DNA from 3 places in the Streptomyces sp. NPDC051740 genome. Region 1 is predicted to be linked to each of the others. Evidence: riboswitches for the same ligand, from Rfam matches in the RefSeq annotation. Region 1 holds a riboswitch; each other region holds the start of a gene.
The links. Region 1 has a riboswitch for thiamine pyrophosphate ahead of thiC (phosphomethylpyrimidine synthase ThiC). Riboswitches for the same ligand answer to the same signal wherever they lie in the genome.
Positions count from the first base shown of each region.

Region 2: another riboswitch for thiamine pyrophosphate. It lies ahead of thiO (glycine oxidase ThiO); the one in region 1 lies ahead of thiC (phosphomethylpyrimidine synthase ThiC).
Region 3: another riboswitch for thiamine pyrophosphate. It lies ahead of ACIA6T_RS13100 (thiamine ABC transporter substrate binding subunit); the one in region 1 lies ahead of thiC (phosphomethylpyrimidine synthase ThiC).

Region 1 covers NZ_JBITCL010000005.1:300,339-310,336, reverse strand. The annotation lists gene ACIA6T_RS11360 (metallophosphoesterase) at 1-1,035, shown strand, start outside; gene ACIA6T_RS11355 (hypothetical protein) at 1,219-2,088, shown strand; gene ACIA6T_RS11350 (VWA domain-containing protein) at 2,192-3,760, opposite strand; gene ACIA6T_RS11345 (hypothetical protein) at 3,972-4,838, opposite strand; gene thiC (phosphomethylpyrimidine synthase ThiC) at 5,079-6,890, opposite strand; TPP riboswitch at 6,883-7,072, opposite strand; gene ACIA6T_RS11335 (YibE/F family protein) at 7,145-8,563, shown strand; gene ACIA6T_RS11330 (SsgA family sporulation/cell division regulator) at 8,631-9,065, opposite strand; gene ACIA6T_RS11325 (IclR family transcriptional regulator) at 9,164-9,994, opposite strand.
Region 2 covers NZ_JBITCL010000001.1:553,623-563,620, forward strand. The annotation lists gene ACIA6T_RS02605 (phytoene desaturase family protein) at 1-1,092, shown strand, start outside; gene ACIA6T_RS02610 (hypothetical protein) at 1,099-2,046, opposite strand; gene metF (methylenetetrahydrofolate reductase [NAD(P)H]) at 2,103-3,026, opposite strand; gene thiE (thiamine phosphate synthase) at 3,134-3,865, opposite strand; gene ACIA6T_RS02625 (Rv2175c family DNA-binding protein) at 4,376-4,741, opposite strand; gene ACIA6T_RS02630 (NAD(P)/FAD-dependent oxidoreductase) at 4,819-6,060, opposite strand; gene ACIA6T_RS02635 (hypothetical protein) at 6,093-6,431, opposite strand; TPP riboswitch at 6,475-6,586, shown strand; gene thiO (glycine oxidase ThiO) at 6,584-7,750, shown strand; gene thiS (sulfur carrier protein ThiS) at 7,747-7,947, shown strand; gene ACIA6T_RS02650 (thiazole synthase) at 7,950-8,747, shown strand; gene pknB (Stk1 family PASTA domain-containing Ser/Thr kinase) at 8,974-9,998, shown strand, end outside.
Region 3 covers NZ_JBITCL010000006.1:246,889-256,886, forward strand. The annotation lists gene ACIA6T_RS13090 (hypothetical protein) at 1-127, shown strand, start outside; gene rlmN (23S rRNA (adenine(2503)-C(2))-methyltransferase RlmN) at 409-1,515, shown strand; TPP riboswitch at 1,540-1,645, shown strand; gene ACIA6T_RS13100 (thiamine ABC transporter substrate binding subunit) at 1,726-2,808, shown strand; gene ACIA6T_RS13105 (ABC transporter permease) at 2,856-4,457, shown strand; gene ACIA6T_RS13110 (ABC transporter ATP-binding protein) at 4,458-5,477, shown strand; gene ACIA6T_RS13115 (maleylpyruvate isomerase family mycothiol-dependent enzyme) at 5,502-6,299, shown strand; gene ACIA6T_RS13120 (LAETG motif-containing sortase-dependent surface protein) at 6,366-7,049, opposite strand; gene ACIA6T_RS13125 (LOG family protein) at 7,197-8,318, opposite strand; gene ACIA6T_RS13130 (VOC family protein) at 8,590-8,997, opposite strand; gene ACIA6T_RS13135 (hypothetical protein) at 9,109-9,998, opposite strand, start outside.

The sequences.
Region 1 (9,998 bases):
GCGACGTTGCGCGACTTCCGGGTACCCGCGTACGTCCACGAGACCGGTCCGTACGCCCAGAGCACGCACCCCGGCGACGTCGTCCCGCCCTCCGAGGAGACCTACCCGGAGGGATACACACCCACCCAGCGGGACCTCCCCATCATCAATCGGGGTGACACTGTTCAGGTGACCGTCGACCCCGCGTCCGCCCCCGCCCCGCAGCCCGCCACCGGCCAGGGACCGCTGTACGTGGTCGGCGACGTCCACGGCTACCTCGACGAGCTGGTGGCCGCCCTCCAGGAGCAGGGCCTGCTCGACCCGGCGGGCCAGTGGTGCGCCGGCACCGCGCGGCTGTGGTTCCTCGGCGACTTCACCGACCGCGGCCCGGACGGCATCGGCGTCATCGACCTCGTGATGCGGCTGTCCGCCGAGGCCGCCGCCGCCGGCGGCTACTGCAAGGCCCTCATGGGCAACCACGAGCTGCTGCTGATCGGCGCCAAGCGGTTCGGCGACACCCCCGTCAACTCCGGGGCCGGCACCGCCACCTTCCAGGCGGCCTGGCTGCTCAACGGCGGGCAGAAGACCGACATGGACCGCCTCCAGGACCACCACCTGCAGTGGATGTCCCGCCTCGACGCCGTCGAGGCGGTCGACGGCCATCTGCTGCTGCACTCCGACACCACCGCCTACCTCGACTACGGCCGCTCCATCGAAGAGGTCAACGACACCGTCCGCGAGACGCTCACCCGCAACGACGCCGACGAGGTCTGGGACCTGTTCCGCAAGTTCACCAAGCGGTTCTCCTTCCGTGACGAGGGCGGCGCCGACGCGGTGCGCTCCCTGCTGGATACGTACGGCGGCACCCGGGTCGTTCACGGCCACAGCCCGATCCCCTATCTGACGGGTCAGGTCGGTTCCGAGGACGACGAGGACGACAGCGGCCCCGTGGTCACCGGACCTCATGTCTACGCCGACGGACTCGCCATCGCGATGGACGGCGGGGTCACCATGGCCGGAAAACTGCTGGTCCAGCAACTGCCGCTGGGCGTCTGACGGTTCAGCGGGCCGTGACCGTGCGGCCCGAAACCGCCCCGTGCACGTGCCAATTTCGGTAAACCCCCTGTCACCGCGCGCCGTCACCGCTCTACCATCGGCTTATCCGTAGCAGGCTCCCCTCCGTTTCTGCCCGACGGCTCGTCAGCATGCCGAGCCCCAAGCCCTACGGAGCATCGGGGGATGCACATGAACAGCGTTCCGCAGCACCTGCTGAGCGAGGACCGCCGGGAATACCAGCGGATTCTCGATGAGGCGCTGCGCTCCGCACCACACCACCCGGAACTGGCCGCGGTCGGACAGCGGCTCAACTCGGAACAACTGCGCACGATGGCACTCGACGCCACGGCGATCATCACGACGGCCGCGGCGACCGAGTACCAGCACTATGTGAAGGTCCGCGAGGAACGGCGCCGGCCACCGGAGTCGTCCACCCCGTCCGTCCGTGAGTCCGGCCCCACCGAGCCGGGCACGAACGCGATGGGGCTCGCCGCCACCATGGGAGAGGTCGCCGAGACCACCGGGGCCGGCGCCCTCGCCGTCGTCGCCGTCCTGGCACCCGTCCTGGCCGGAACCGCGGCCGCGATCTTCCTGCTCGTCGGCTACGTCCTGCGGATGCTCGACCCCGACGCCGCGTTCGCCCGGACCATGCTCACCACGGGGTGGGTGTTCGGCGCGGTGACGGCGGTCGCCATCCTCGTCGCCGCCGTGGGCCTGCTGCTCACCGCACTGCGCAACAAGCCCTCGGCGCTCGGCAGGTCGTACGACGAACTCGACGGGGAGGTGGCCCTGGCCAGGGACGCCTGGCGCGATGCCCTGCTGGAGCGGGGGATCCTGCCGTTCCTGCGGGACGCGCTCACCGACCCGGCGACGGTCACCGCGCTGCAGCACACGGCACCGCCTCCGCCGACCAGCCGTATCCCGCACCTGGGGTACGGCCGGCCGGGCTTCTCCAGCCCGGAGGAGGGAGCGGCCCGTGGCACACGGCCGAGCTACTCCAGCCCGGACTACTCGAGCCCGGACTTCGGGGGACCGGAGCACCGGCCGGAGTAGCCGGGCGGCCCGTCCGTCGGCTTGCGCTCTCCGTACCGGAGGCGCGAGCCGGATGGACGGATCCGACGACGGGCCGGACGGCCGGGCCGGGCCGGGCCGGGTCTCAGAGGATGCCCGCCCGTCCCGCGGCCGTGATCCACTGCGGGAACTCGGAGAGCAGACGGTCGTACAGCTCCGCGTCCGGCACGGTGCTGATGTCGTCGACGGCGAAGAACCCGACGTTGTCGACACGGCGTCCCGGCAGCGTGTCGAACCGCTCCAGCACGCCGTAATTTGACTTTCCCAGCCCCACGAACTGCCAGAAGACCGGTTCCTCCACCGCCTCACGGAGCTCGCGCTCGATCTCCTTGTTGCGGTAGACGCCGCCGTCGGAGAAGAACAGGACGAGGGTCGGAGCGGACGTGGGCTCGCCCCGGACGAACGCCCGCACCTCGGCGATGACCTTCTGCTCCTCGTTCTGGATGCCCACCTCCCGCATGTCGACCTGGCTGGGCTCCAGCCCTTTCTTCCGTCCGCGCCGGAACAGGCCCACCTCCCCCACCCGCACATGCAGCCGCAGCCACTCGGGAAGCTCACCCAGCCGCAGATCCGGCAGCCGGGCCGGGTTCGAGGCGAACGTCCAGGCCTGCATCTCACCGTCGTCGTCCAGCTGCGCGGCGACCGCCGCCATCCGCTCGACGACGTCGGCCACGACCCCCTTGGAGTACAGGAAGGACATGGACCCGGAGGCGTCGAGTACGAGGATGACGCGTGCGGTGACCTCGGCGGCCCCGTGCTTGCGCAGACTGACCGCCACCTGTTCCTTGCGCAGCGACAACCGCTTGCGCATGTCGACGGGCAGCCTCTCCTCGCCCTTGGTGAGCCGCGGAGCACCGGGGTGGGGGTGGGGCACGGCAGACTGCTGGGCGGGCGCGGCCGGCACGGCGGGAGGCACGGGCGGGGGCGGCGGAACCGGGGCCGAGGTGGCCGCGGATGAGACCGGCGGGGCCGGGGGCGCGGCGGCCACGGGGGAAGCGGACGGGACCGGGGGCGCGGCGGCCACGGGGGAAGCGGACGGGACCGGGGGCGTGGCGGCCACGGGGGAAGCGGACGGGACCGGGGGCGTGGCGGCCACGGGGGAAGCGGACGAGGCCGGGGGCGCGTCGTCCACGGTGATGCCGAAGTCCGTGGCCAGACCCGCGAGTCCGGAGGCATACCCCTGCCCCACCGCCCGGAACTTCCACTTCCCCTGCCGTCGGTACAACTCGCCGCCGATGAACGCGGTCTCCGTCCCCGCCGCCATGTCGAACCGGGCCAGCTCGGTCCCCGCCCCGGCGTCGAGCAGCCTGAGCACCAGTCCCGGCACCTGCCCGAACGTCCCGCCGTCCGCCGACGCGCACAGCACGATCCGCTCGACCGCCCCCTCCACGGCCCCCAGGTCCACCTCCACGGTGTCGGTCGTGTCCCGCGCTCCGCGCTGTTTCCCGAGATGCGTCACGGCGCCGGACGTGTGACGAGGCTGGTTGTAGAAGACGAGGTCCCCGTCGTCCCGCACCCGCCCGGCCTCCGTGAGGAGCAGCGCCGAGGCATCGATGTCGGGCACACCGGCCCCGGCCGCCCAAGCGAGCACAACGCGCACCACGCGGGCATCGACGGGAAGATTGGACCCCTTGCTCATCGGACTCGCTGTCATGGGGCCAGTCTGCCCACCCGCCCCGGCGAAGGGGAGGGGCCACCACACCTGCCGCCCCGCGGAAGCGGCACCCACGACGGGCACCGCCCCCGCGTCGCCCGCGGCGAACGCCCGGTCCGCGATCGGCAGGCGCACGCGGTTGCCCGCCGCCGCGAACCCCTTCGGCTTCTGAGCCGTCCCCTCCTCGGTCTCGTCCCGGCTTCCGCCGTGTTCACGACGGATGTCCCGGAAAGCTCCGTCGATGACCGCACGAGGCTGGTGTGCACCACAGGCGGCGGAGAATCCGCGTCTCGACCCGTTCGACGGTCGAGCGGCCGAAGGCGTGCACGAGAGCGAGGTGGAACAGCGTGGGTGCCGTCACCGCCCACCGGTGGACGCGGTCCTCCCGCAGCAGGTACCTGACCACCGTCGCCGGACGGAAGGGGACGAAGTCGATGGTCCGGTGCTCCCACCGGTCGGCGACGCCCCGGCTCATGCGCGTCTTGAGGCCCGTGCTTCCGAGGTCCTTCAGCCGTGCGTGGAAGTGGGCGCCCCAGCCCCGACCGTCCACGTCCAGCACGAGGGCCAGGAGGTCGAGCGAGTATGCGTGGAACTCCAGGGACAGTCCCTCCCGCATTCCGCGGCGGGTCACCGCGTGGAGATCGGACGCGTTCCTCCCGGAGGAATCGATGTGTCTCGACAGTCCCTCGTTGACGGAGGAGTTCCAGACGCCCGGTGCCGTACGGACCCGATCGCCGCGTCGGGTCACCACGAGCATGTCGTCGGCGGTGACCACCGCGGCATTGACGCCCAGGCCGCACTGCAGAAAGGAGGGGGCCTTCGACGGCTCGTCCGGATCCAGGTAACGGGACCGGGGCGTCGTACCGTCCGGAAGCCGGCGGTCGAGTTGTCGCGCGGCCAGGAAGGTGCAGTAGTCGGTCGGACGGAGCCTCAGGTGCACCTCGGACTTCTCTTCGAGAGCGGTACGGGAGACGTCCAGGGAATCGACGGCGTACCGCGGACCGTTCCACAGCGGAGCTCCTCCCTCCGCTCGCAGCCGCTCGCTCTCCTCGGCTGTCTCGTCCCGCCAGCCGGTCATGTCCGGAGGCAGTTCCCCCACGCAGGCGCGGGAATCTGAGCACGGAGTGGTGCGAGAGGTGCCCGATCGGTCCCATGGTTCGGCGCTCACGGCGTTGTCCGCCGTTCCACGCCCAGGACCCGGGCGGCGACCCCTTGGGTTCAAGGGGCCTCCGCCGTCACCCGCACGACACCACGAGGTGACGGAGCCGGAGAATCCGGTCCGGTACGCGGCACACCGGACCGGATTCCCGGGAAGGACTCAGTCGGCCAGCGGGAGGTACACCCGGTTGCCCGCCTCGGCGAACTCCCTGGACTTCTGGAGCATGCCCTCGGCGATCTCCTCGGGGGAGGCCCCCTCGGCCGCCGTACCGCCGAACCGCTCCGTGATGCTTTGACTGATCTTCATGGAACAGAACTTCGGGCCGCACATCGAGCAGAAGTGGGCCGTCTTGGCGGGTTCCGCCGGCAGGGTCTCGTCGTGGAACTCGCGTGCCGTGTCCGGGTCGAGAGCGAGGTTGAACTGGTCCTCCCACCGGAACTCGAAGCGGGCGTCGGACAGCGCGTCGTCCCACTCCTGGGCACCCGGGTGGCCCTTGGCGAGGTCGGCGGCGTGGGCTGCGATCTTGTAGGTGATGACGCCGGTCTTGACGTCGTCACGGTTGGGCAGGCCCAGGTGCTCCTTGGGCGTGACGTAGCAGAGCATGGCCGTGCCCCACCAGGCGATCATCGCGGCGCCGATGCCGGACGTGATGTGGTCGTACGCGGGCGCGACGTCCGTCGTCAGCGGGCCGAGCGTATAGAACGGGGCTTCATCGCAGATCTCCTGCTGAAGGTCGATGTTCTCCTTGATCTTGTGCATCGGGACATGCCCCGGGCCTTCGATCATGGTCTGAACGTTGAAACGCTTCGCGACCGCGTTGAGTTCCCCGAGCGTGCGCAACTCCGCGAACTGCGCCTCGTCGTTGGCGTCCGCGATGGACCCGGGCCGCAGGCCGTCGCCGAGCGAGTACGTGACGTCGTACGCGGCGAGGATCTCGCAGAGCTCCTCGAAGTTCTCGTACAGGAACGACTCCTTGTGGTGCGCCAGGCACCACGCGGCCATGATCGAGCCGCCGCGCGAGACGATGCCGGTCTTGCGGTTCGCGGTGAGCGGCACGTACGCCAGACGCACGCCCGCGTGGACCGTCATGTAGTCCACGCCCTGCTCGGCCTGCTCGATGACCGTGTCCTTGTAGATCTCCCAGGTCAGTTCCTCGGCCCGGCCGTCGACCTTCTCCAGGGCCTGGTAGAGCGGCACGGTGCCGATGGGGACGGGGGAGTTCCGCAGCACCCACTCGCGGGTGGTGTGGATGTTCCGGCCGGTGGAGAGGTCCATAACCGTGTCGGCGCCCCAGCGGGTCGCCCAGGTCATCTTCTCGACCTCCTCCTCGATGGAGGACGTCACCGCCGAGTTGCCGATGTTGGCGTTGACCTTCACCAGGAACCGCTTGCCGATGATCATCGGCTCGATCTCCGGGTGGTTGACGTTGGCCGGCAGCACCGCCCGGCCCGCCGCGATCTCCTCGCGGACCACTTCGGGCACGACGTTCTCCCGGATCGCCACGTACTCCATCTCGGGCGTGATCTCGCCACGGCGCGCGTACGCGAGCTGTGTGACCGCCTGACCCGCGCGGCCCCGGCGCGGCAGGCGCGGCCGGCCGGGGAACACGGCGTCCAGATTGCGCAGGCCCCCGCGCGGAGAGGTGTGCTTGATCCCGTCGTCCTCGGGACGGACGGGACGGCCCGCGTACTCCTCCGTGTCACCGCGGGAGATGATCCAGTTCTCCCGCAGCGGAGCCAGGCCCCGGCGGACGTCGGTGTCGACGAGCGGATCGGTGTACGGGCCCGATGTGTCGTACAGCGTGACCGACCGCCCGTTGGTGAGGTGCACCTGGCGGACCGGCACCCGCAGGCCGGGGCGTGTGCCCTCGACGTACGCCTTGTGCCAGCCGACGGACTTCCCGGCCTCCGTGTTCTCCTCCTGGGCGGAGTTCTGCGTGGAGGCAGGCGTGCGTGCGTCCTTGTTGGTCATGAGACCTACTCCCTACGCCGGCATTACCCGGTAACAGGTTCGGCGGTCGACGCAGCGGTTTCCGTCTGCCGACGTTCCGTGGGAAACATCACTCGCCTTCGGTGATGTTTCATGTGAAACGTCGCTGGGACGGAGGTCAGCGCCCTCTCAGCCCGGTGCTCCGAGCTCCCGCGTGTACAAAAGCGACTCCACGCTAGCGTCATTTCTGGCGCGGTGAACAGAGGGCCCCATCCCGTTCTTGCGATGATCGGGCGGTGACCCCCACTCAACCTCCTCCGTTTCCACCGCCCGAACCGTCGCGCGCGCCCGGCGCCGGAGACGGCGGCGGCCACGCCCACGGGCACGGGCACAGCCACGGTCACGGCCCGGCGGCGCCCGTCTCCCAGCACCTGCGCAAGGTCATCGCGGCGATCCTCATCCCGTTCGCGGCGGCGGTGCTGATCGGGCTCGCCGTGCTGTGGCCGGGCGGTGCCCCGGCGCACGAGCGCACCGGCGTCGGCTTCGACCGGCAGACGCAGCACGCCACGGTCACCAAGGTGGTCGAGCTGAGCTGTCAGTCCGTCAACGCCTCCGGAGGCGTCCCGACCGGCGACACCTCCACCGCCGAGGGCTCCTCCGCCCAGCAGCAGGCGGACGGCACCTGCAAGAAGGCGACGATCCGGGTCGACACCGGTGACGACAAGGGCCGTACGTTCAACGAGATCGTGCAGCCGGACCAGTCCCGGCAACTGCACGAGGGCCAGAAGGTCGTGGTGGCCTACGAGCCCTCCGCGCCCGAGGACCTCCAGTACTCGGTCACCGATGTGAACCGGCGCTTCCCGCTGGCGCTGCTCGCGGGCGTCTTCGCGCTCGCCGTCGTGGCCGTGGGGCGGCTGCGCGGCGTCATGGCGCTGGTCGCACTGGCGATCAGCTTCCTGGTGCTCAACTTCTTCATCCTGCCCGCGATCCTGCAGGGGTCGAACCCGCTGGTCGTGGCGGTGGTGGGGGCGAGCGCGATCATGCTGATCGCGCTGTACCTGTGCCACGGGCTGTCGGCGCGTACGTCGGTGGCGGTGCTCGGCACACTGATCTCGCTGCTGCTGATCGGCTTCCTGGGTTCGGTGTTCATCGAGTGGGCCGCGCTGACCGGCAACACCGACGACAACACCGGTCTGATCCACGGGCTGTATCCCGGGATCGACATGAGCGGTCTGCTGCTGGCCGGCGTCATCATCGGTTCGCTCGGTGTCCTCGACGACGTGACGGTCACCCAGACGTCCGCGGTCTGGGAGCTGCACGAGGCCAACCCGTCGACAGGCTGGCGCGGGCTGTACCGCGCGGGCATCCGCATCGGCCGCGATCACATCGCGTCCGTGGTCAACACGCTGGTCCTCGCCTACGCGGGCGCCGCGCTGCCGCTGCTGCTGCTGTTCTCCATCGCGCAGAGCAGCGTGGGGACGGTCGCCAACAGCGAGCTGGTCGCGGAGGAGATCGTGCGCACCCTGATCGGCTCGATCGGCCTGGTGGCCTCGGTGCCGGTGACCACGGCCCTGGCCGCGCTGGTGGTCTCCGCCGACCGCCCGACGGCTCAGGCGCAGGGACACGGACCGGCACAGACGCAGGGAGCCGGGCAGGCATCGGACGCGCGGCCGGCCGTGGGGCGCGGCGGGCGGGGCAGGCGCCGTAAGCGCTGATGTCCCGCGTGGCGGGCGGAGCGCGCTGAAGCGTTCCGCCACCGGTCCACCCGACTGGCGTAACGCTTCAGCCGGCGCTCTGCTCCGCCAGGATCCGGTCCAGTGCGTCGTCGAGGTGGGCGTCGAAGTCGGCGAGCGCCCCCTCCTGGCCCAGTGGCACCAGCTTGTCGGTGCGGTCGAGGAAGGCCACGAGCGGCGCCGTCGACGAACGGAACAGTGCCTGGTCGCTGCCGACCTGAAGCCGGATCAGCACCTCGCCCAGTACGTCGGGGTCCACCGGCGAGACGCGTACGTCGCCCTCCCCGCACGGCCGTCCGACGCCGTCGATCAGCAGCTCCCGGCCGAACGCCCAGGTCACGGGGGCGTCCCCCGGCAAGTGGAAGGTCAGCCGCACGGCGTAGGGATCACAGGTGTCGTAGCGGAGCTCCACCGGGATGCGGAAGGACAGCTCCTCCGACACGAGAAAGCTCATCATGACCTCTGCCTGTACGGATTCGCGCATCGCCTACCCCGTCATTCGCCACGGACTGGCCGGGCATGGACCCTGACACCAGAGGGAATCTTGCTGAACGTACACAGCAGATCACAAGGAGTGAGTTTTCAGATACTGATAGACAGCGTGAGTGACCCGACGAAGCACTCCATCTCGGCCTGCAGTCGCTGTGTCGCGGGGACGAGCCGGTCGGCCTGGTGCGTGGGCAGCGAGATGGCCACCGACGCGGCCACGGAGCCGACGGTGACGGGGATCGCCGCACAGACCGTGCCCAGCACGTACTCCTGGCGCTCCATCACGGGTCCCATGCGCCGCGTCCGCTCCAGGCGCCTCAGCAGGCTGTGGTCGTCGCGCACGGTGTACGGGGTGACGGACCGCACGGGGTGGCGGTCGAGGTGGTCGCGGCGGGCGTCCTCGTCGAGCTGGGAGAGCAGGCACTGGCCGATCGCGTGGGCGTGTCCGGTCTCCCGGAAGTCGGCCCACTCCTCGACCGCGGGATGGGCGGGGGTGTCGGAGACGCAGACGACGTCGATCTCGCCCTCGCGGTACACGGCGTAGTACACGGGGGCGCCGATCGCGTCCCGCCAGCGGGCGAGGGCATCGGCCACCGTGCTGCGACGTTTCTGCTCCGCTCCGCTGCTGCTCAGCCGCTCTGCCGCCTCCCCCAGGAAGAACAGCCCCTTGTCGCGGCGCAGATAGCCCTCGTGCACCAGGGTGCGCAGCAGGTGGTACGTGGTGGGGAGCGCCAGTCCGGTCTCGCGGGCCAGTTGTTTGGCGGGAGCCCCGTAGCCGTGCCCGGCGACGGTCTCCAGCAGGCGCATGGCTCGCTGGACGGAGCCGATGAGGGTGGCGGTGGGCGGCGGTGCGGGGGGCGTCGGCGAGCGGGGCTGCGGGGGGACCGCGGTCAGCTGCGCGGAGCCGGTGCCAGTCGTGGCCAAGGGT
Region 2 (9,998 bases), on a different contig from region 1:
GACCGGTCGCGCAGACCGCTGCTGGAGGAGCCGCTGTGGCCCAACTGGCAGGTGCTGGCCGGGCGTGAGCCGTATCCGGCGGTCCCGCACAGGAAGTTCCTGCGCGCGCGCACGGCGGGCACGCTCGCGGAGGTCGGTGCGTGGGAGCTGCGCGATCCCCGGCTGACCGCGCTGCTGGAGAGCCACGCGCTGGCGTACGGCCTCGACCCCCGGCAGACCCCGGCGAGCGCGGCGGTGCTGCCGTACATGGAGCACGCCTTCGGCATGTGGTACGTGCGCGGCGGCATGCGGGAGCTGGCGCGGGCGGTGTACGAGCGGTGCCTGGCCCGCCGGGTCGAGTTCCGCTTCGGCGCGGAGGCCGCCGGGGTGCTGGAGAAGGACGGCCGGGCGGCGGGGCTGGAGCTCGCCGACGGCACCGTCGCGGAGGCGGACCTCGTGGTCGCCGGGGTGGCTCCCGGGATGCTGGACCGGCTGAGCCGGGGGACGCGGGTGCGTGCTGCCGGCGAGGTCCCGGCCCAACGGGGGACGGCGAGCAGGGTGACGGTGGCGCTGGCGCTGCGGGGCGGACGCCCGGAGGGGACCCCGCACCGTACGGTCGTGCACACGGACGACCGGGAGGCCGAACTGGAGTCACTGTCCGGTGCGCCCGGGGGCCTCCCCCCGCGACCCACGGTCACGGTGCTGCGGCCGGACGACCCGGCACTGGTCCCCGACGCCGGCCACGAGGCGGTCACGGTGACGTCGGTGGTGCCCGCCGGGACCGAGGAGTCCCGGGACACCTACGCCGAGCGTCTGATCGCCGTCGCCGGGCGTGCGGTACCCGGTCTGCGCGACCGGCTGCTGTGGCACGAGGTGCGCACCCCGGCCGACATCGCCGCGGAGACCGGCGCGGAGGGCGGCGCGGTGCCGGTACCGGCGCTGGCCGCGGCGGGCGGGCGGCTGCTGCACCCGGCCAACGGCACCGGGCTGGCGGGGCTGTTCACGGCCGGCGGCTGGTCCCACCCCGGCGGCGGGCTCCCGCACGCCGGGATGTCGGGGGCGCTGGTCGCCGGACTGGTCGTGGAGGGGCCGGAGTTCCGCGGGTCGCAGTGAGCGCGCTCAGTAGCGGTACTGCTCGTCGTACCCGGTGCCGTTGCCGTGCGTCTGTCCGTCGCCCTGGTACGGGTGCTGCTGCTCGGGCGGGAGTTCACCGCCGTACGGGTCGTCGGCGCTGCGCTGCTGCGGGACCCACAGGCCGCCGGCCGGGGTCTCGCCGCCGTGGCCCTGCTGGGCGTACGGGTCCTGCCCGTAGCCCTGCTGGGGATACTGCTGCGGGTCGGCGTAGCCGGTGTCGTACGAGGTGTCCCCGTAGGCCGAGTTGCCGATGTACGGGTCGGAGTAGGCCGCGTACTGCTGCTGGCCCGTGGCGTCGTAGTCCTGCTGCTGACCGTAACCGGAGTAGTCGTAGGCGTAGTTGGGGTCGGCGCCCGGGGCCGCCGCCGCGTACTGGTCCTGGGCCGGGGCCGTGTACCCGGTGTCGCCGCCGTAGACGCCGTAGGAGCCGGTGTCGTCGGGCATGGGCTGCGGCTCGTAGACGGCGGTGGTCCCGTCGGCCGCCGACTGGTCGGGGCGGGCGGCGGGGGTGAACACGTCGTCGCGGTCGTAGTCGTCGTCCGCGTGGTGGCCGGCCCGGTCGCGGGGGGCGTCGCTCTCGGCGCCGTAGCCGGCGCCGGACGCCTCCAGGTCGGAGACCTCCAGGGTCGGCTCCTGGCGCCCGCGGCCGCCGCGGCGGCCCTTGGCTGCGGCCAGCACCGGCGCGTTGACCGCCCAGCCGGCCGCGAAGCCGCGGCGGAACGACAGGGTCACATAGGTCTGGCCGACCGCGAAGGCCGCGGCGCCCAGCCCGATGACGACCACGGACGGGATCAGCACGCCGAGCACGACGCCGAGGAAGCCGGCGAAGGCGAGCAGCCGCCAGCGCAGGCGCGCCTTGTACTGCAGCAGCACCTCACCGAGCAACCACAGCGCGACGACGCCGAACGCGATGTAGAGGACCGCCCAGCCCATGTACGCCCCTCTCCCAGTGGTCGCTACTCAGTGTGTCGTATATGAGTGCGACCGGTCTAGGCCCGCGGTGGGTGGTGCAGGCCCAGGTTCTCGTAGATTTCCAGGGTCGCCGTGGAGTTGTTGAGCGTGATGAAGTGCAGTCCGGGCACTCCCTCGGCCAGCAGCCGGGCGCAGAACTCCGTGGCGAACTCGATACCGATCGAGCGTACCGCCGCCGGATCGTCCTTCGCTGCGAGGATCCGCTCTTTGAGGGCCTCCGGGAACACGGCGTTACTGAGCTTTGGCAACCTCTCCAGCATCTTCACGCTGGTCACCGGCATGACCTCGGGAATCACCGGGGTCTCGCAGCCCGCCGCGTGGACTCGGTCACGCAGCCGCAGATAGGACTCGGGCTGGAAGAACATCTGGGTGATCGCGTAGTCGGCGCCGGCCCGGCACTTGTCGACGAAGCGGGCGACGTCGGTGTCCCAGTCGGCCGAGCGCGGGTGCATCTCCGGGAAGGCGGCGACGCCGACGCAGAAGTCGCCCGACTCCTTGATGAGCTGGACGAGTTCGGCGGCGTAGGTCAGCCCCTGCGGGTGCGGCACCCAGTCGCCCATCGGGTCGCCGGGCGGGTCGCCGCGCACGGCGAGCATGTTGCGGATCCCCGCGTCGGCGTACTGGCCGATGATGTTGCGCAGTTCGGCGATGGAGTGGTCGACCGCGGTGAGGTGGGCGACCGGGGTGAGGGTGGTGTCGGCGACGATCTGCTGGGTCTCCTTGACCGTGCCGGCGCGCGTGGAGCCGCCCGCGCCGTAGGTCACGGAGACGAAGTCCGGCGCGACCGCCTCGACCCTGCGCAGCGCGCTCCACAGGTTCCGCTCGCCCTTGGGGGTCTTCGGCGCCGAGAACTCGAACGAGTACGTCGTCTTGCCGGCGGCGAGCATGTCACGCACGGTGCGTGCGCGGTCAGTCCTGGTGGATGCGGTTCCGAGGGCCATACCGGCAGGTTAGCCAGGGGGCGGCGGTCCCCCAACCGGATGCGGGATATTTGTCTGAAATGCCGACTTGTTGTCCACCCCTTGGACAAACCTGAGACGCGCGGGGGTCATCCGGCGTCCGAGGGCGCCGCCTGCCGCAGCCGCTTCGTGAACTCGGCCGCCGCCGCGCCCGGGTCGTCCGCCTCGGTGACGGCCCGTACCACGACGACCCGGCGGGCACCGGCGTCCAGCACCTCGTCGAGGTTGCCGAGGTCGACGCCGCCGATGGCGAACCAGGGGCGCTCGGTGCCCAGGGCGGCGGTGTACCGGACGAGGTCCAGGCCGGGGGCGTGGCGGCCGGGCTTGGTGGGGGTGGGCCAGCAGGGGCCGGTGCAGAAGTAGTCCACGCCGGGCTGGACGGCCGCCGCGGCGGCCTCGGACCCGGCGTGCGTGGAGCGGCCGATCAGGACGTCGTCGCCGAGGATCGCGCGGGCGGCGGGGACGGGCAGGTCGCCCTGACCGAGGTGGAGGACATCGGCTCCGGCAGCGTGGGCGACGTCCGCGCGGTCGTTGACCGCGAGCAGCTTGCCGTGCCGGGCGCAGGCGTCGGCGAGGACCGCCAGGTGCTCCAGTTCCTCGCCGGCCTCCATGCCCTTGTCCCGCAGCTGCACGATGTCGACCCCGCCGGCCAGGACCGCGTCCAGGAACTCCGGAAGATCGCCCTGCCGCCTGCGGGCGTCGGTGCACAGATAGAGCCGGGCGTCGGCGAGCCGGGCGCGAGCGGTGGCGGTCACAGAAGGGTCCCCCAGGGTGTCGGCGGCGTACGGACCCGGCGGGCCCGGTATGTCACGGGCGCACATCCCCGGCCGTCACGGGCCGACGGAGCACACACCGCAACGGACCCTATGCCGCCACGCCGACGACCGCGAGACACCCCTCACCGACCACCGCACCGCCCCGGACACCACGAGCCGCCCACACCCGGCACTCGGGGCGGCCCCGCCCGGAATCCCGGTGGCCGCGGACTGGCGAACGCCTCCGCGCGGACGAGAGACTGCCCCCGCGTCACGCGGCCGGCCCACCGCCCGGTGCGGCCCCGCCCGGAATCCCGGTGGTCGCGGCCCGGCGGACACCTCCGTGCGGGCGCGAGGCCGTCCCCGCGTCACGCGGCCGGCCCACCGCCCGATGCGGCCCCGCCCGGAATCCCGGTGGTCGCGGCCCGGCGGACACTTCCGTGCGGGCGCGAGGCCGTCCCCGCGTCACGCGGCCGGCCCACCGCCCGCCCCGGGCTCCGTACCGGCACGGGTTCCCGCGGCCGGGGCTCGCCGCCCCGGCCGGTGGTGTTCGGATCGCGGACGGTCAGGGCCGGGTCAGACCGCGAGCGCCTGGGCCCGGCGCTTCACCTCCGTGCCACGGTTCTCGCCGAGTGCCTGGGCGGGCGTGCCCGGCAGGGAGGGGTCGGGGGTGAAGAGCCATTCCAGCATCTCTTCGTCCGTGAAGCCGTCGTCCCGCAGGAGCGTCAGGGTCCCGGTCAGGCCCTTGACGACCTTGTCCCCGTCGATGAAGGCGGCGGGCACGTGCAGCGCGCGGTTCTCACCTCGGCGTACGGCGATGAGCTGGCCCTCCTTGACCAGCTGCCGGACGCGCGTCACCTCGACACCGAACATTTCGGCGATGTCGGGCAGGGTGAGCCAGGCGGGGACGAGAGCATCGATCTTTGCGTCAATCTCGGTCACGGGACAAGCCTGCCATCTGCCACTGACAGTCGGAAGTCAGCCCCGCCCACCTGGGCGGACGCGCCGGGCCGGGAGCATCACACCGTCGCCGACTTCAGGGGCCGCGCCGGGTCCGCCAGCAGCTCCGCGTCCATCGCCGTGCCCGCCTCGATCAGCCGGCGCCCCTGCGTCAGGTCCCGGGGCCGTCCCACCGCGAGCAGCGCCACCAGGCGGGACTCCCGCAGCCAGCAGACGCTCCACGCCGCCTCGGCGGGGTCCCCGCGCCACACCGTCCGGTCGGCGTCCGCGTGATGTCCCGCGTACTGCACGAAGCGCCCGAACTGCTCGGACCAGAAGTACGGCACCGGGTCGTAGACCACCGGCTCCCGGCCGGTGGCCGCGCCGAGGATGTTCACGGCGACCGTGCGCGGCCCCTGGAGGGCGTTGTCCCAGTGGTGGACCAGCAGGCGCTCGCCGTAGCGCCCGGACGGGAAGGACGCGCAGTCGCCGACCGCGTACACGTCCGGCAGGGAGGTCGTCAGATGGTGGTCGGCGACGACCTCCCCGTGCGCCCCGAGCCCGATCCCGGAGCCCGCCAGCCAGCCGGTGGCGGGCCGGGCCCCGATGCCGACGACCACGGCGCCCGCGGGCAGCCGCGTGCCGTCGTCCAGGACCGCGGCGCCGGGTTCGACGCGCTCCACGCGCGCGTGCGTGCGCAGCGTGACGCCCGCCTCGGCGTACCAGGCGGCCATCGGGGCGGCCACCTCGGCGGGCAGCGCCTCGACGAGCGGCCGCTCCCCCGCCTCCACGACGGTGACCGCGCAGCCCGCCTCGCGGGCCGCCGTGGCGAACTCCGCGCCGATCCAGCCGGCGCCGACCACCACGATGTCGTGCTGCCGCGCGAGCACCGGCCGCAGCCGCGCGGCGTCGTCCAGGGTGCGCAGCAGATGCACGCCGGGCACGCCCTCCGCGCCCGGCAGCCGGACCGGTTCCGCACCGGTGGCGACCACCAGGACGTCGTACGGGACGGGCCCCTTCTCCGTGTCCAGTTCGTGGTCGGCGGGGCGCAGGCCGAGCACCTCGCAGCCGAGCCGCAGTTCGATGCCGGCGTCCTCGAAGTCGACGTCGAAGGCGGAGTCCTCGGCCTTGCCGAGCAGCACCGCCTTCGACAACGGCGGCCTGTCATACGGCTGGTGGGGTTCCGCGCCGATCAGGGTCACGGTGCCGGTGAAGCCCTGCTCCCGCAGGGCGAGGGCGGTCTGCACACCGGCCATGCCCGCGCCCGCCACCACCACCCGCCGCGGCTCGGACCGTCCCGGTCCCTGCGTCTGCTCGCTCACCCGATCACCTTAGACACCTGACGCGGCGTCGATCAGCCGAGCTGTTCCACCACGCTCGTCCCGCTGCCCGGCTGCGACTCCCACTGCCAGTCCTCCTCCAGTCGTACCCGTCCGTCGGGCAGTTCCACGACCGTCGACACGCAGTGCCCGGAGGAGGTCGTGCCGTCCCGCTTGAGCTGCACGTACCGGAAGTCCAGCCGGTCCCCCGCGCGGGTGCCCACCAGGTGTCCGCGTACGACGTCGCCGCCCGCGTACTCGGCCCAGATCTCGCCGCCCCGCTCGTGGTAGGTGAACCGGGTGCGGGTGCCGACCTGGCCGGGGGCCTGGTCGGCCACGGGGGCGAGGACGAGTCCGTCGAGCGAGCGGGCCACGGTAGAGGCTCCCTTACAAGTGCGTTGCTAGGGTGGCCAACGTACAAGCACTCGCGGGAGCCCGGACGCACCGGGCTGAGAGGGAGGCTGGCGGCCTCCGACCGTACGAACCTGATCCGGGTCATGCCGGCGAAGGGAGGGGCTGGACGCCCATGTCGCCCACGCGTACCTCAGACGTCCTCGTCGTCGGGGGCGGAATCATCGGTCTGGTCACGGCCTGGCGGGCCGCGCAGCGCGGTCTCGCCACGGCCGTGGTGGACCCCGAGCCGGGCGGCGGCGCCGCCCGGGTGGCCGCCGGGATGCTGGCCGCCGTCACGGAACTGCACTACGGCGAGGAGACCCTGCTCGGTCTGAACCTCGCCTCCGCGCGGCGCTATCCCGGCTTCGCGGCCGAACTGACCGAGCTGACCGGCCACGACCTCGGCTACCGCGCGTGCGGCACGCTCGCCGTGGCACTGGACGCCGACGACCGCGCCCACCTGCGGGAACTGCACGCCCTGCAGCAGCGGTCGGGGCTGGACTCGCAGTGGCTGTCCGGGCGGGACTGCCGGCGCCTGGAGCCGATGCTCGCGCCGGGGGTGCGCGGCGGCCTGCGGGTGGACGGCGACCACCAGATCGACCCCCGGCGGCTGGCGGCCGCGCTGGTCACCGCCTGTGAGCGCGCGGGCGTGACCGTCCACCGCGCGCGGGCCGAGCGGCTCGTCGTCGCGGGAGACCGTGCGACGGGCGTGGCCACGGCCGACGGCACCGAGCTGGGCGCCGGGCGGGTGGTGCTCGCCGCGGGCAGCCTCAGCGGACGGCTCGCGGGCGTCCCGGCGGACGTGCTGCCTCCCGTGCGCCCCGTGAAGGGGCAGGTGGTGCGGCTGACGATGCCCGCGCGGCACGGCCCCTTCCTGAACCGGACCGTGCGGGCCGTGGTGCGCGGCAGCCATGTCTACCTGGTGCCGCGCGAGAACGGCGAGCTGGTGATCGGGGCGACCAGCGAGGAGATGGGCTGGGACACCACCGTGACCGCGGGCGGCGTGTACGAGCTGCTGCGCGACGCCCACGAGCTGGTCCCCGGCATCACCGAGCTGCCGCTGACCGAGACCCGGGCCGGACTGCGCCCCGCCTCCCCCGACAACGCGCCGCTGCTCGGCCCGACGGAGCTCGAGGGGCTGCTGCTCGCCACCGGCCACTACCGCAACGGTGTCCTGCTGACGCCGGTCACCGGCGACGCCATGGCGGAGGTCCTGACCACCGGCGCCCTGCCGGAGGTGGCCCGCCCCTTCACCCCCCGGCGCTTCGGCGCCGCCGTCCGCACGGAGCAGCCCGTATGAACATCTCGGTCAACGGGGAGCGCCGGGAGTTCGCGCCCGGCACGGCTCTCGACCTCGTCGTGAGGTCGCTCACCGCGGCCCCCTCGGGGGTGGCCGCCGCCCTCAACGAAACCGTCGTCCCGCGCGCGCAGTGGCCCGCCACTCCCCTCTGCGAGGGTGACCGCGTGGAAGTCCTGACCGCCGTCCAGGGAGGCTGACCATGGCCGACGATCCGTTCCTCCTCGGTGGTACGTCCTTCACGTCCCGCCTGATCATGGGCACCGGCGGGGCGCCGAGCCTCGACGTGCTGGAGCGGGCGCTGGTGGCGTCCGGGACGGAGCTGACGACCGTCGCGATGCGGCGGGTGGACCCCTCGGTGCACGGGTCCGTGCTGTCGGTGCTGGAGAGGCTGGGCATCCGGGTGCTGCCGAACACGGCGGGGTGCTTCACCGCCGGGGAGGCCGTGCTCACCGCGCGGCTCGCGCGGGAGGCGCTCGGCACGGACCTGGTCAAGCTGGAGGTCATCGCCGACGAGCGGACGCTGCTGCCGGACCCGATCGAGCTGCTGGACGCGGCGGAGACGCTGGTCGACGACGGGTTCACGGTGCTGCCGTACACGAACGACGATCCGGTGCTGGCGCGGAAGCTGGAGGAGGTGGGGTGTGCGGCGATCATGCCGCTGGGGTCGCCGATCGGGTCGGGGCTGGGGATCCGGAATCCGCACAACTTCGAGCTGATCGTGGAGCGGGCGGGGGTGCCGGTGATCCTCGACGCGGGGGCCGGGACCGCGTCCGATGTGGCGTTGGCGATGGAGCTGGGGTGTGCGGGGGTGATGCTGGCGTCGGCGGTCACCCGGGCGCAGGCGCCGGTGGTGATGGCTTCCGCCATGCGGTGTGCGGTGGAGGCGGGGCGGTTGGCCCGGCTGGCGGGGCGGATTCCTCGGCGGTGGTTCGCCGCCGAGGCGTCGTCTCCTGCGGAGGGCATGGCTGTGCTGGATCCGGAGCGGCCCGCGTTTTGACGGTGCCGGGGCTGCAGCTGGGCGGGGGCGGGTTTCGCTTGCCGGCGCTTGCAGGGTGCCGCCGCGCCCACCCGTGCCGCCCCAGCGGCACGATTGCCCGCAGTTACGGCGGCGGGGTGTCCGCAGTTGCGGCGGCGGGGTTGTCCGCAGCTGCGCACGTCACAGGTCCGCTTCAACGGGGGATGAACGGGTCGGGGGTGTCGGTGGGGGCTCGTAGACTCGGGGCGTGGATACGACCCTTCAGGACCCCCTGGTCGGGCAGGTGCTCGACGGCCGGTATCGCGTCGAGGCGCGGATCGCGGTCGGCGGGATGGCCACGGTCTACCGGGCCGTGGACACCCGTCTGGACCGCATCCTCGCGCTCAAGGTGATGCACCCCTCCCTCGCGGCCGACGGCTCGTTCGTCGAGCGGTTCATCCGCGAGGCGAAGTCGGTCGCCCGGCTGGCCCACCCGAACGTGGTGCAGGTCTTCGACCAGGGCACCGACGGGGCGTACGTCTATCTGGCGATGGAGTACATCGCCGGCTGCACCCTGCGCGACGTGCTGCGCGAGCGCGGTGCGCTCCAGCCGCACGCCGCGCTGGACATCCTGGAGCCGGTGCTGGCCGCGCTCGGCGCCGCGCACCGGGCCGGGTTCGTGCACCGGGACATGAAGCCCGAGAACGTGTTGATAGGGGACGACGGCCGGGTCAAGGTCGCCGACTTCGGGCTGGTCCGCGCCGTGGACTCGGTGACGAACACCACGGGCACCGTGCTGGGCACGGTCTCGTACCTGGCCCCCGAGCAGATCGAGAACGGCGTCGCCGACCCCCGCGTGGACGTCTACGCCTGCGGCATCCTGCTCTACGAGATGCTGACCGGCGAGAAGCCGCACGACGGCGACTCCCCCGCGATCGTGCTCTACAAGCACCTGCACGACGACGTGCCGGCCCCGTCGGCCGCCGTGCCCGGCATGGCGGCCGAGCTGGACGAGCTGGTCGCGTCGGCTACCGCCCGCGACCCCGGGATCCGCCCGCACGACGCGGTGGCGCTGCTCGCGCTGGTCCGCGCGGGGCGCGGCCGGCTCACCGCCGAGCAGCTCGACGCGGTGCCGCCGCAGGCGCTGGCCTCGGAGCACGACAACGCCGAGGACCGTACGAGCGTCATCCCGCGCTCGCTCGGTTCCCCCACGCTCGGCTTCGCTCGCGCGGGGGGACCCCCATCCCGCCCACTGCCCGTCAACGAGGACGAGCCCGCGGACCCCCCGCACCA
Region 3 (9,998 bases), on a different contig from region 1:
GTTCAGCTCCGAAAAAACGATTCAGAAGGAGCTGATAGATGACAGTGCCAAGGTTCTGCGCACGCTGAAGGAGAAGCAGGAACAGCAGGTCGAAGCGGCCCGGAAGATGGTCGCCGAAGCGGAATGACTCGGACCGGGTAAGGCCGGCCGGCAGCTCCCGGGCCACGGAACACCTGCGCGCGGAGCGTCACGTCGTCGACCGGCGCCTCCCCGCGGGATCGCTGCGACCAAGGGGGCGCGGCGGAAGCCCGGTATCCGAAGAAGAGGCGGGACGCGAAGCACCTGGAGGCCGAAGCGGTGGAGCCCTGCTCCTCCGGGGAGGGCCCACGGCGACCGGCGACGACCGTTGTCATCCCCAGAGCTCACGGCTGCAGGCCACACGAATTGATCTGCGACACTGGTAACGCCATGCCTAAACCCGGAGAACTTACTTTCGTCGCCCCCCGCGGAGCCAAGAAGCCGCCGCGGCACCTTGCCGATCTCACGCCCGCCGAGCGGAAGGAGGCGGTCGTCGCGGTCGGTGAGAAGGCGTTTCGTGCCAAGCAGCTCTCGCAGCACTACTTCGCGCGGTACGCGCACGACCCGGAGCAGTGGACCGACGTCCCCGCCGGTTCCCGCGGCAAGCTGCGGGAGGCGCTGCTTCCGGAGCTGATGACGGTCGTACGGCATCTGTCGACCGACCAGGGGACGACCCGCAAGACGCTGTGGAAGCTGTTCGACGGCACGCTCGTCGAGTCGGTGCTGATGCGGTACCCGGACCGGGTGACCATGTGCATCAGCTCCCAGGCCGGGTGCGGCATGAACTGTCCGTTCTGTGCCACCGGGCAGGCCGGGCTGGACCGGAACCTGTCCACCGCCGAGATCGTGCACCAGATCGTGGACGGGATGCGGGCGCTCAGGGACGGCGAGGTGCCCGGCGGCCCGGCGCGGCTGAGCAACATCGTGTTCATGGGCATGGGTGAGCCGCTCGCCAACTACAACCGGGTCGTGGGGGCGATTCGCCGCCTCACCGATCCCGAGCCGGACGGGCTCGGGCTGTCGCAGCGCGGGATCACCGTGTCCACCGTCGGTCTCGTCCCGGCCGTCCACCGGTTCTCCGACGAGGGCTTCAAGTGCCGGCTCGCCATCTCGCTGCACGCCCCCGACGACGAACTGCGCGACACCCTCGTCCCCGTGAACACGCGGTGGAAGGTGCGCGAGGTGCTCGACGCCGGGTTCGAGTACGCGGCCAGGTCGGGCCGGCGGCTGTCCATCGAGTACGCGCTCATCCGGGACATCAACGACCAGGCCTGGCGCGGTGACCGCCTCGGGCGGATGCTCAAGGGTCGCCCCGTACACGTCAACCTCATCCCGCTCAACCCCACCCCCGGCTCCAAGTGGACCGCCTCCCGTCCCGAGGACGAGAAGGCGTTCGTGGAGGCGATCGCCGCGCACGGTGTACCGGTGACGATCCGGGACACCCGTGGTCAGGAGATCGACGGGGCGTGTGGTCAGCTCGCCGCGAGCGAACGGTAATGTGACCCGGGCAATCACATCTACATATTCCGACAGGGGAGCGCCACAGCGCTGAGAGTGCGGCACCGGCCGCAGACCCTCCGAACCTGGCCCAGGTCATTCTGGGTAGGGAGATCGGTCATCACTCGAGCTGTTGCGCCCTGCCCGGGACCCCGCAGCGGGGTCCCGGGCAGGGCCGCGTCTCTTCCTGGTCACCCCAGGAGGAATCAAGTGGACATCACCAAGAAGGTCACGGTCCTGGCCGTCGGGCTGGGGCTGGTCGCGCTGTCCGCGTGCGGGGCGTCCGACGGCGACGACTCGAGCGGCGGCGGGTCCAGGACCGTGACCCTCGTCAGCCACAACTCGTGGGCCGTGTCGAAGGACGTCGTCGCCGCCTTCGAGGAGCAGTCCGGATACAAGCTCAAGGTCCTCGAGGACGGCGACGCCGGGCAGGCCGTGAACAAGGCCATCCTGACCAAGGACAATCCCCAGGGCGACGTCTTCTTCGGTGTCGACAACACCCTGCTGTCCCGCGCCCTCGACAACGGGCTGTTCCAGCCGTACGAGGCCAAGGGCTCCGACCTGATCCTCGACGAGTACCGCGTGGACCAGGACAAGCACCGGGTCACCCCCGTCGACAGCGGTGACGTCTGCGTCAACTACGACAAGGCGTGGTTCGACGAGCACGACCTGACCCCGCCGAAGAGCCTCGACGACCTGGTCAAGCCCGCCTACAAGGACCTCCTCGTCGTCGAGAACGCCTCCACCTCCTCACCCGGCCTCGGCTTCCTGCTCGGGACCGCGGCCAAGTACGGGGACGAGGGCTGGCAGGACTACTGGAAGAAGCTCAAGGCCAACGGCGTCAAGGTGGTCGACGGCTGGGAGCAGGCCTACAACGAGGAGTTCTCCGGCTCGGCCGGCGGCAAGCAGGCCAAGGCCGACCGGCCGCTGGTGGTGTCGTACGCCTCCTCGCCGCCCGCCGAGGTCGTCTACGCCGACCCGAAGCCGGAGACCGCGCCCACCGGTGTCGCCGAGGGCACCTGCTTCCGCCAGGTCGAGTACGCGGGGCTGCTGAGCAACGCGAAGAACCCCGAGGGCGGCAAGGCCCTGCTCGACTTCCTGATCGGCAAGACGTTCCAGGACGACATGCCGCTCAACATGTTCGTCTACCCGGTGCGGGAGGCCGCCCGGGTGCCCCAGGAGTTCGTGAAGTTCGGGCCGCAGGCGAAGGACCCGCAGACCATGGACCCGGAGAAGATCGCCGCCAACCGTGACCAGTGGGTCAAGTCGTGGACCTCGCTCGTACTGAAGTGACGCGGACCGCGGCGAGGCGGCGCGGGAGCGCGGCGCGGCTCGGTCTGATGGCCGTGCCCGTCGCGTTCTTCGCCGTCTTCTTCGCCTACCCCGTCACCGCGATCGTCGCGCGCGGACTGAAGACCGACGGGACCTGGCACCTCGGGCGGATCGGGGACGTACTGGCGCAGTCCGACGTCCGTCAGGTCCTGTGGTTCACCACCTGGCAGGCCCTCGTCTCCACCGCCCTCACCCTGCTGGTCGCCCTGCCCGGCGCGTACGTCCTCGCCCGCTTCGACTTCCCCGGCAAGCAGGTGCTGCGGGCCGTGGTCACCGTGCCGTTCGTGCTGCCGACGGTCGTCGTCGGTACGGCGTTCATGGCGCTCGTCGGCCGCGGCGGACTCCTCGACGAACTGTGGGGCGTACGGCTGGACACCACCGTGTGGGCGATCCTGCTCGCGCACGTCTTCTTCAACTACGCCGTCGTCGTACGCACCGTGGGCGGGCTCTGGTCGCAGCTCGACCCGCGGCAGGAGGAGGCCGCGCGGATGCTCGGCGCCTCGCGGTTCGCGGCCTGGCGGACCGTCACCCTGCCCGCGCTCGCGCCCGCCGTGGCGGCGGCGGCGCTGATGGTCTTCCTGTTCACCTTCACCTCCTTCGGCGTGGTGCAGATCCTGGGCGGGCCGGCCTTCTCCACCCTCGAAGTGGAGATCTACCGGCAGACCTCCGAGATCTTCGACCTGTCCACGGCAGCCGTCCTGACGATGATCCAGTTCGTCGCCGTGGGCACGATCCTCGCCCTGCACGCCTGGACCGTACGGCGCCGGGAGACCGCGCTGCGGCTGGTGGACGCCTCGGTGACCGCGCGCCGTCCGCGCGGCGCCGGACAGTGGGCGCTCCTCGGCGGAGTCGTCGCCACCGTCGCCGTACTGCTCCTGCTGCCGCTCGCCGTACTGGTGGAACGCTCCTTCGGCGCCGCCGGTCTCGGCTACTACCGGGAGCTGACCCAGGACGACGGGGGAGTGTTCCTGGTCGCGCCGATCGAGGCGGTCGGCAACTCGCTCCAGTACGCCGTCGCCGCCACCGTCATCGCCATGGTGATCGGCGGTCTCGCCGCCGTGGCGCTGACCCGGCGGGACGCGGGACGGCTGGTGCGCGGCTTCGACGCGCTGCTGATGCTGCCGCTCGGGGTGTCCGCGGTGACCGTCGGTTTCGGTTTCCTGATCGCCCTCGACGAGCCGCCGCTGGACCTCCGCGCCTCCTGGATCCTGGTCCCGCTCGCGCAGGCGCTGGTCGGCGTCCCCTTCGTCGTACGGACCATGCTGCCGGTGCTGCGGGCCGTGGACGTACGGCTGCGGGAGGCGGCGGCGGTGCTCGGGGCGTCGCCGTGGCGGGCGTGGCGGGAGGTGGACCTGCCGCTGGTGCGGCGGGCGCTGCTGATCGCCGCCGGGTTCGCGTTCGCGGTGTCGCTGGGCGAGTTCGGGGCGACGGTGTTCATCGCGCGGCCGGAGAACCCGACGCTGCCGGTGGCCGTGGCGCGGCTGCTGGGGCGGCCCGGGGACCTCAACTACGGCCAGGCGATGGCCCTGTCGACGATTCTGATGATCGTGTGCGCGGTGGCGCTGCTCGTCCTTGAGCGGCTGCGGACCGACCGGACCGGGGAGTTCTAGATGCTGCTGAGCCTTCAGGACGCGACCGTCCGCTTCGGTGGGCGGCCGGTGCTGGACGCCGTCGACCTGGGGGTCGCGGAGCACGAGATCGTGTGTGTGCTCGGCCCCAGCGGCAGCGGCAAGTCCACGCTGCTGCGGGCGGTGGCCGGACTGCAGCCTCTCGACTCCGGGCGGGTGTCGCTCGACGGACACGACCAGTCGGGCGTGCCCGCGCACAAGCGCGGCGTCGGGCTGATGTTCCAGGACCACCAGCTCTTCCCGCAGCGGGACGTGGGCGGCAATGTCGCCTTCGGCCTGCGCATGCACGGCGCGTCGCGGAGCGAACAGGCGGAACGAGTAAGGGAGTTGCTGGACCTGGTGGGACTGCCGGACGCGGCCGGGCGCGCCGTCGCCGCGTTGTCCGGCGGCGAGCAGCAGCGCGTGGCGCTCGCCCGCGCCCTCGCGCCCAGCCCCCGGCTGCTGATGCTCGACGAGCCGCTCGGACAGCTCGACCGGTCGCTCAGGGAACGGCTGGTCGTCGAACTGCGCGAGCTGTTCGGCCGGTTGGGCACCACGGTGCTCGCCGTGACGCACGACCAGGGTGAGGCGTTCGCGCTGGCCGACCGGGTGGTGGTGATGCGGGACGGGCGGATCGCCCAGTCCGGTACGCCGCTTGAGGTGTGGCAGCGTCCGGCCGACGCGTTCGTGGCCCGCTTCCTCGGCTTCGAGAACGTCGTCGAGGCGACGGTGGGCGACGATGCCGCGGTGACCCCCTGGGGCAAGCTCCCCGTCCCGGAAGGCGCCCCGCAGGGCACGCGGACCCTTCTCGTCCGCCCCGCCGGTGTCCGCCTGGTCCCGGTCGGCGAGGGCCTGCGCTGCACGGTGGCCGCACGCACCTTCCGCGGCACCCATGTCACCGTCCACCTCCAGCCCGAGGACGCGCCCCGCCTGGAGGCGGCCTGCGCGCTCAGGGCCGCGCCGGAGGTCGGGGGTGAGGTCGGCGTGGAGTTCGACGCGGCGGAAATCGCCGTGCTGGGATGAGCGCGACTGCCTAGGGTGTGCGGCATGACACCACTCGCGCATGACCGCTACTGCGAGGAAATCGCACACCAGGTAGGGCAGTTGCGGACGGTCGTGACGTCCGGCGCCGATCTGTCCGGCACCGTGCCCACCACGCCCGACTGGTCCCTGGAGCAGCTCGTACGGCACACCGGCGGTGCCCTGCGCTGGGTGGACGTCATGGTGCGGACCGGGGCCGAGGACGACGTCCCCGAGGACCAGGTGCCGGGGTTCGCCGGGCCCGGGGCGTGGGGCGACCCCGGCGCGCTGGACGCCTGGCTGGCGGAGTCCGGCGAACTGGTCGTCGGCGCGCTGCGCGAGGCCGGTCCGGACGCGAAGGTGTGGAGCTGGGCCGGGATTCACAGCGCCGGGTTCTGGGCCCGCCGTATGACGCACGAGGTGACCGTCCACCGCGCGGACGCCACCCTGGCCGCCGGGCTGCCCTACGAGGTCGCGCCCGAGGTCGCCGCGGACGCGGTCGACGAGTGGCTGGAGATCGTGGAGTGGGCGCAGCGGACGCTGCCGGACGACACGGTGCACGACCTGCGGGGGCCTCGGCGCACCATCCATCTGCACGCCACCGGGACCCGGCCGGAGATCCACTCGGAGTGGCTGATCGAGCTCGGCGAGGAGGGTGTCTCCTGGCGGCGCGGCCACGAGAAGGCCACCGTCGCCCTGCGCGGCCCGCTCACCTCCGTGCTCCTCGCCTTCTACCGCCGGCTGCCGCTGGACGCCCCCGGCCTCGACGTGCTCGGCGACCGGAAGCTGCTGGAGTTGTGGCTGGAGCGGGCGACGTTCGGCTGAGCGGCCGGTAACGGAAGCGGCCCGCCCCCGGGAAAGGGGACGGGCCGCCGATGTGTGCGTGAGGCGTCAGCGCTGGTTGCTCGCCCCGCGGCGGCGCATGCCGAAGAAGACCGCACCACCGCCGACCACGACCAGGGCGGCCGCGATGCCGGCGATCAGACCGGTGTTGGAGTTGGCGCCGGTCTCGGCGAGGTTCGACTCACCGGCCGGGGAGGGCGCGTTGCTCGAGGTGTCCGCCGGAGCGGTGCTCTCGCTCTCCGGCTCCGACGGGGTCGGCTCGGGCTCCTCGGCCGGGGTGGAGGAGGACTTCGACGGGGTCGGCTCCGGCTCCTCCTCGGCCGGGGGCTCCTCCTCCGTCTTGCAGGCCGTCGCCGGGGTGACCAGGTTCGGCTTGATGTCCTCGTCGACGTAGGGCTTCGCGTCGACGTGGATGCGGTACTCGGCGTTCGGCTTCCAGTCCTCCTCGAAGGTGATGACGGTGCCCTCGGCGGTGCCCTTGACCACCTGCTCGCCGACCTGCTTGTCCTGCAGGAACACGGTGATGGTGGCGGGGACGCCGGCCGGGTCCTTGTCGGTGACGGTGATGACGCCCTTGTCGCCGACGCACTTGGCCTCGGCCGAGAACTCGGTGATGTTGCAGGCCGCCGCGCTGCCGGCGACGCCGATCGCGAGGGCGGCGGACGCGGAGACGACACCGAGGGCGCGCACGGAGCGCGCGACGGTACGGCGGGATACGGACAGAACTGCCACGTTTGTCCTTACGGGAGAGCGTAAATGCGGGGGGTGGAGGGAGTGTTGACGGAGCATCAGCACTCCCGTACGGCTCTCAGGTCTATAAGCGCCGCATAAGTAGTGTCAACGCATATGCCTACAGTGGGACGGGGCTTTGCCTTCTTATTAACCGCCCAGACGTTTCAAGGCCTCCGGGGCTTCCTCGATCCGGTCGACCAGGGCGATCCGGGCCTCCATCGAGCGCTCCCGGGCGAGCGACCGCAGCAGCGGCCAGGCCGGCAGCTTCTCCGTCCAGTGCGCCCGGTTCACCAGCACCATGGGCGTGGGCTCACCGCGCGACCCGTAGTAGTTCGGCGTCGCGTTGTCGAAGATCTCCTGTACGGTCCCGGCGGCGCCCGGCAGGAACACCACGCCCGCGTCGCAGCGGGCCAGCAGCCCGTCCTCGCGGGTGGCGTTGGCGAAGTACTTCGCGATGTGCGAGGCGAAGGCGTTCGGCGGCTCGTGGCCGTAGAACCAGGTGGGGATGCCGATCGAGTGGTTGCCCTTCGGCCAGCGGGTGCGCACCTCGAAGGCGGCACGCGCCCAGTCGGTGATCGACGGCGTGAACGAGGGCGCGGAGGCGAGGAGTTCGCAGGCATCGTCCAGCATGGCGTCGTCGTACGGGGCCGCGTAGGCGCCGAGGTTCGCCGCCTCCATCGCGCCCGGACCGCCGCCCGTCGCCACCGTGAACCCGGCGTGGGTCAGCGCCCGCCCGAGCCGGGCGGCACCCCGGAACTCCTCGGTGCCGCGCGCCATCGCGTGACCGCCCATCACGCCCACGACCCGTGCCCCGCGCAGGAGTTCGTCGAGGGTGTCGGACATGGAGTCGTCGTGGACCGCGCGCAGCATGGAGGCGAAGATGTCGCCGTCCGCCTTGGTCCGCTGGAACCAGGTGTAGGCCAGCGCGTCCGGGGTCGCCTCGTAGCCCTTGTCGAGCGAGGCGAACAGGTCGCCGGGCGTGTAGAGACGCCCCCGGTACGGGTCGAAGGGCAGGCCGGGGACGGGCGGGAGCACCAGGGCGCCGTCGGCGCGGAGCTTCTCCGCCGCGTCGGGACGCATCGGGCAGCCGAGGAAGACGGCCCCGGCGGTGTCGTTGGTGAGCAACTCCCGTGTCCGGTCGGTCAGATCGACGGACTGGACACGGAATCCGGAGAGCGTGCCGCGCGACGAGACGATCGCGTCGAACTCCTCGAGCGTCTCTATCTCGCGGTCCCCGTGATGGACGGCATGGGCGGGACTCGTCTGCACCCGCCCATGCTAGGGGGTGCCGTTCGGCTCAGGTCGGCCACCGGCGACGACGCCGCCCGGAGGGGCCCCAGCCGCGTTCTCGTCGGGCGCCAGGGCTCTGCCCTGACGCCCTCCTCCGCCTCGCAACTGCGCGCTCCTCCCGCTCGGCTTCGCTCGAGCGGGGATCTCCACGCGCGGGAGGGGCCCTCATCGTCCCCGCTCGGGGCGGCCACAAGGCGCCGTCACCCGAAGCCGGCCCGAGCCGAACGGCGCCCCCGGACCCGCGTGTGCGTCAGCCCTGCATCGCGGCCGGGTCCATCCAGATGACCTCCCAGGTGTGGCCGTCGAGGTCGTCGAAGGCGCGGCCGTACATGAAGCCGTAGTCCTGGGTCTCGCCGGTGACCGAGCCGCCCGCCGCGACGGCCTTCTCCACCAGCTCGTCGACCTTCTCGCGGCTCTCCGCGCTCAGCCCCAGCAGCACCTCGCTGCTCTTCGTGGCGTCCACGATCTCCTTCTTGGTGAACCCCGCGTACTTCTCCCTGGTCAGCAGCATCGCGACGATCGTGTCGCTGATCACGACCGACGCGGCCGTCTCGTCGCTGAACTGCGGGTTGATCGAGTAGCCGAGCTCCGTGAAGAACTTCTTCGAGGCGTCGAGGTCGTTGACGGCCAGGTTCACGAAGATCATCTGCTGGTACATGGCGGGGCCTTTCCCGTTCGCTTCCATGGTGTTCGTGGGGGTAGACCGGGGGTCCGCGCGGAACTCATCGGCCCGCGGAGATTTTTTTCGAACCGGTTTCCGGACGGCTTCTCAGCGGGCCAGCGGCCACGCCGACAGCTCGGCCACGACCAGGGTCAACGGCCCGAACAGGGCCAGCAGCGCACCCGCGCGGAGCACGGCGGCCCGGCGCAGCGTCCCCGTGGCCGCCCCGAGGCGCCGCAGCGCGGCGGTGGTGCCGGCGCGGGCCTGCTTGGCCTCGACGGCGGCCGTCAGCAGCGTCGCCGTCGTGCAGCCGGCCACCAGCAGCACCCCGAGCACGACGAGCGGGCCGGCTGAGGCGTCCTCGCGGTCGTGCAGCGAGGCCATGGCGTACGCGGCCGACAGCACCGCGCAGACCACGCCCAGCGGGCGCCCGATGCGCGTGGCCTCCGTCATCAGGACCCGCCCGGCCAGCAGCCGCAGCGCGCCGGGCCGCACCGTCTGCAGCAGCCTGCCGCACAGATGGGCGAGGCCGGGACCGGCCAGGGCGAGACCGACGGCGGTCAGGGCCAGACCGAGCAGCGCGGAGGGCCGGTCACCCGGCGCGCCCCCGCCGCCCGCACGGCTCGCGAAGGCCTCCACGGCCAGGCCGACCGCCAGCACCGCGATGCCCCACGGCAGCCCGGACGGTGGCGTGAGCGGCACGGCGGGTCCGCTGCCGGCGGGCTCGGTGCCGACGGCCGTCCCGGGGGCCTCCTCCGCCGTGCCCTCCCGCTCCGGTGCCGCCTCGGCCGTACGCCGGCCGCGGGCCGCCGCCCCCAGGTGCTTGCCGAACCGTCCGTACGCCCCGAACGACTCGCGTACCGCCGTACGCCGGTACGCGCCGAACCTGCCGTACGTCCGCCCCGCGCTGGCCGCGCCCGCCGCCGGCTCACGCGGCCGCAGCGCCACCGCCACGGCCGCCGACGCGCTCAGCGGCACGAGCGCCAGCAGGGTCAGGG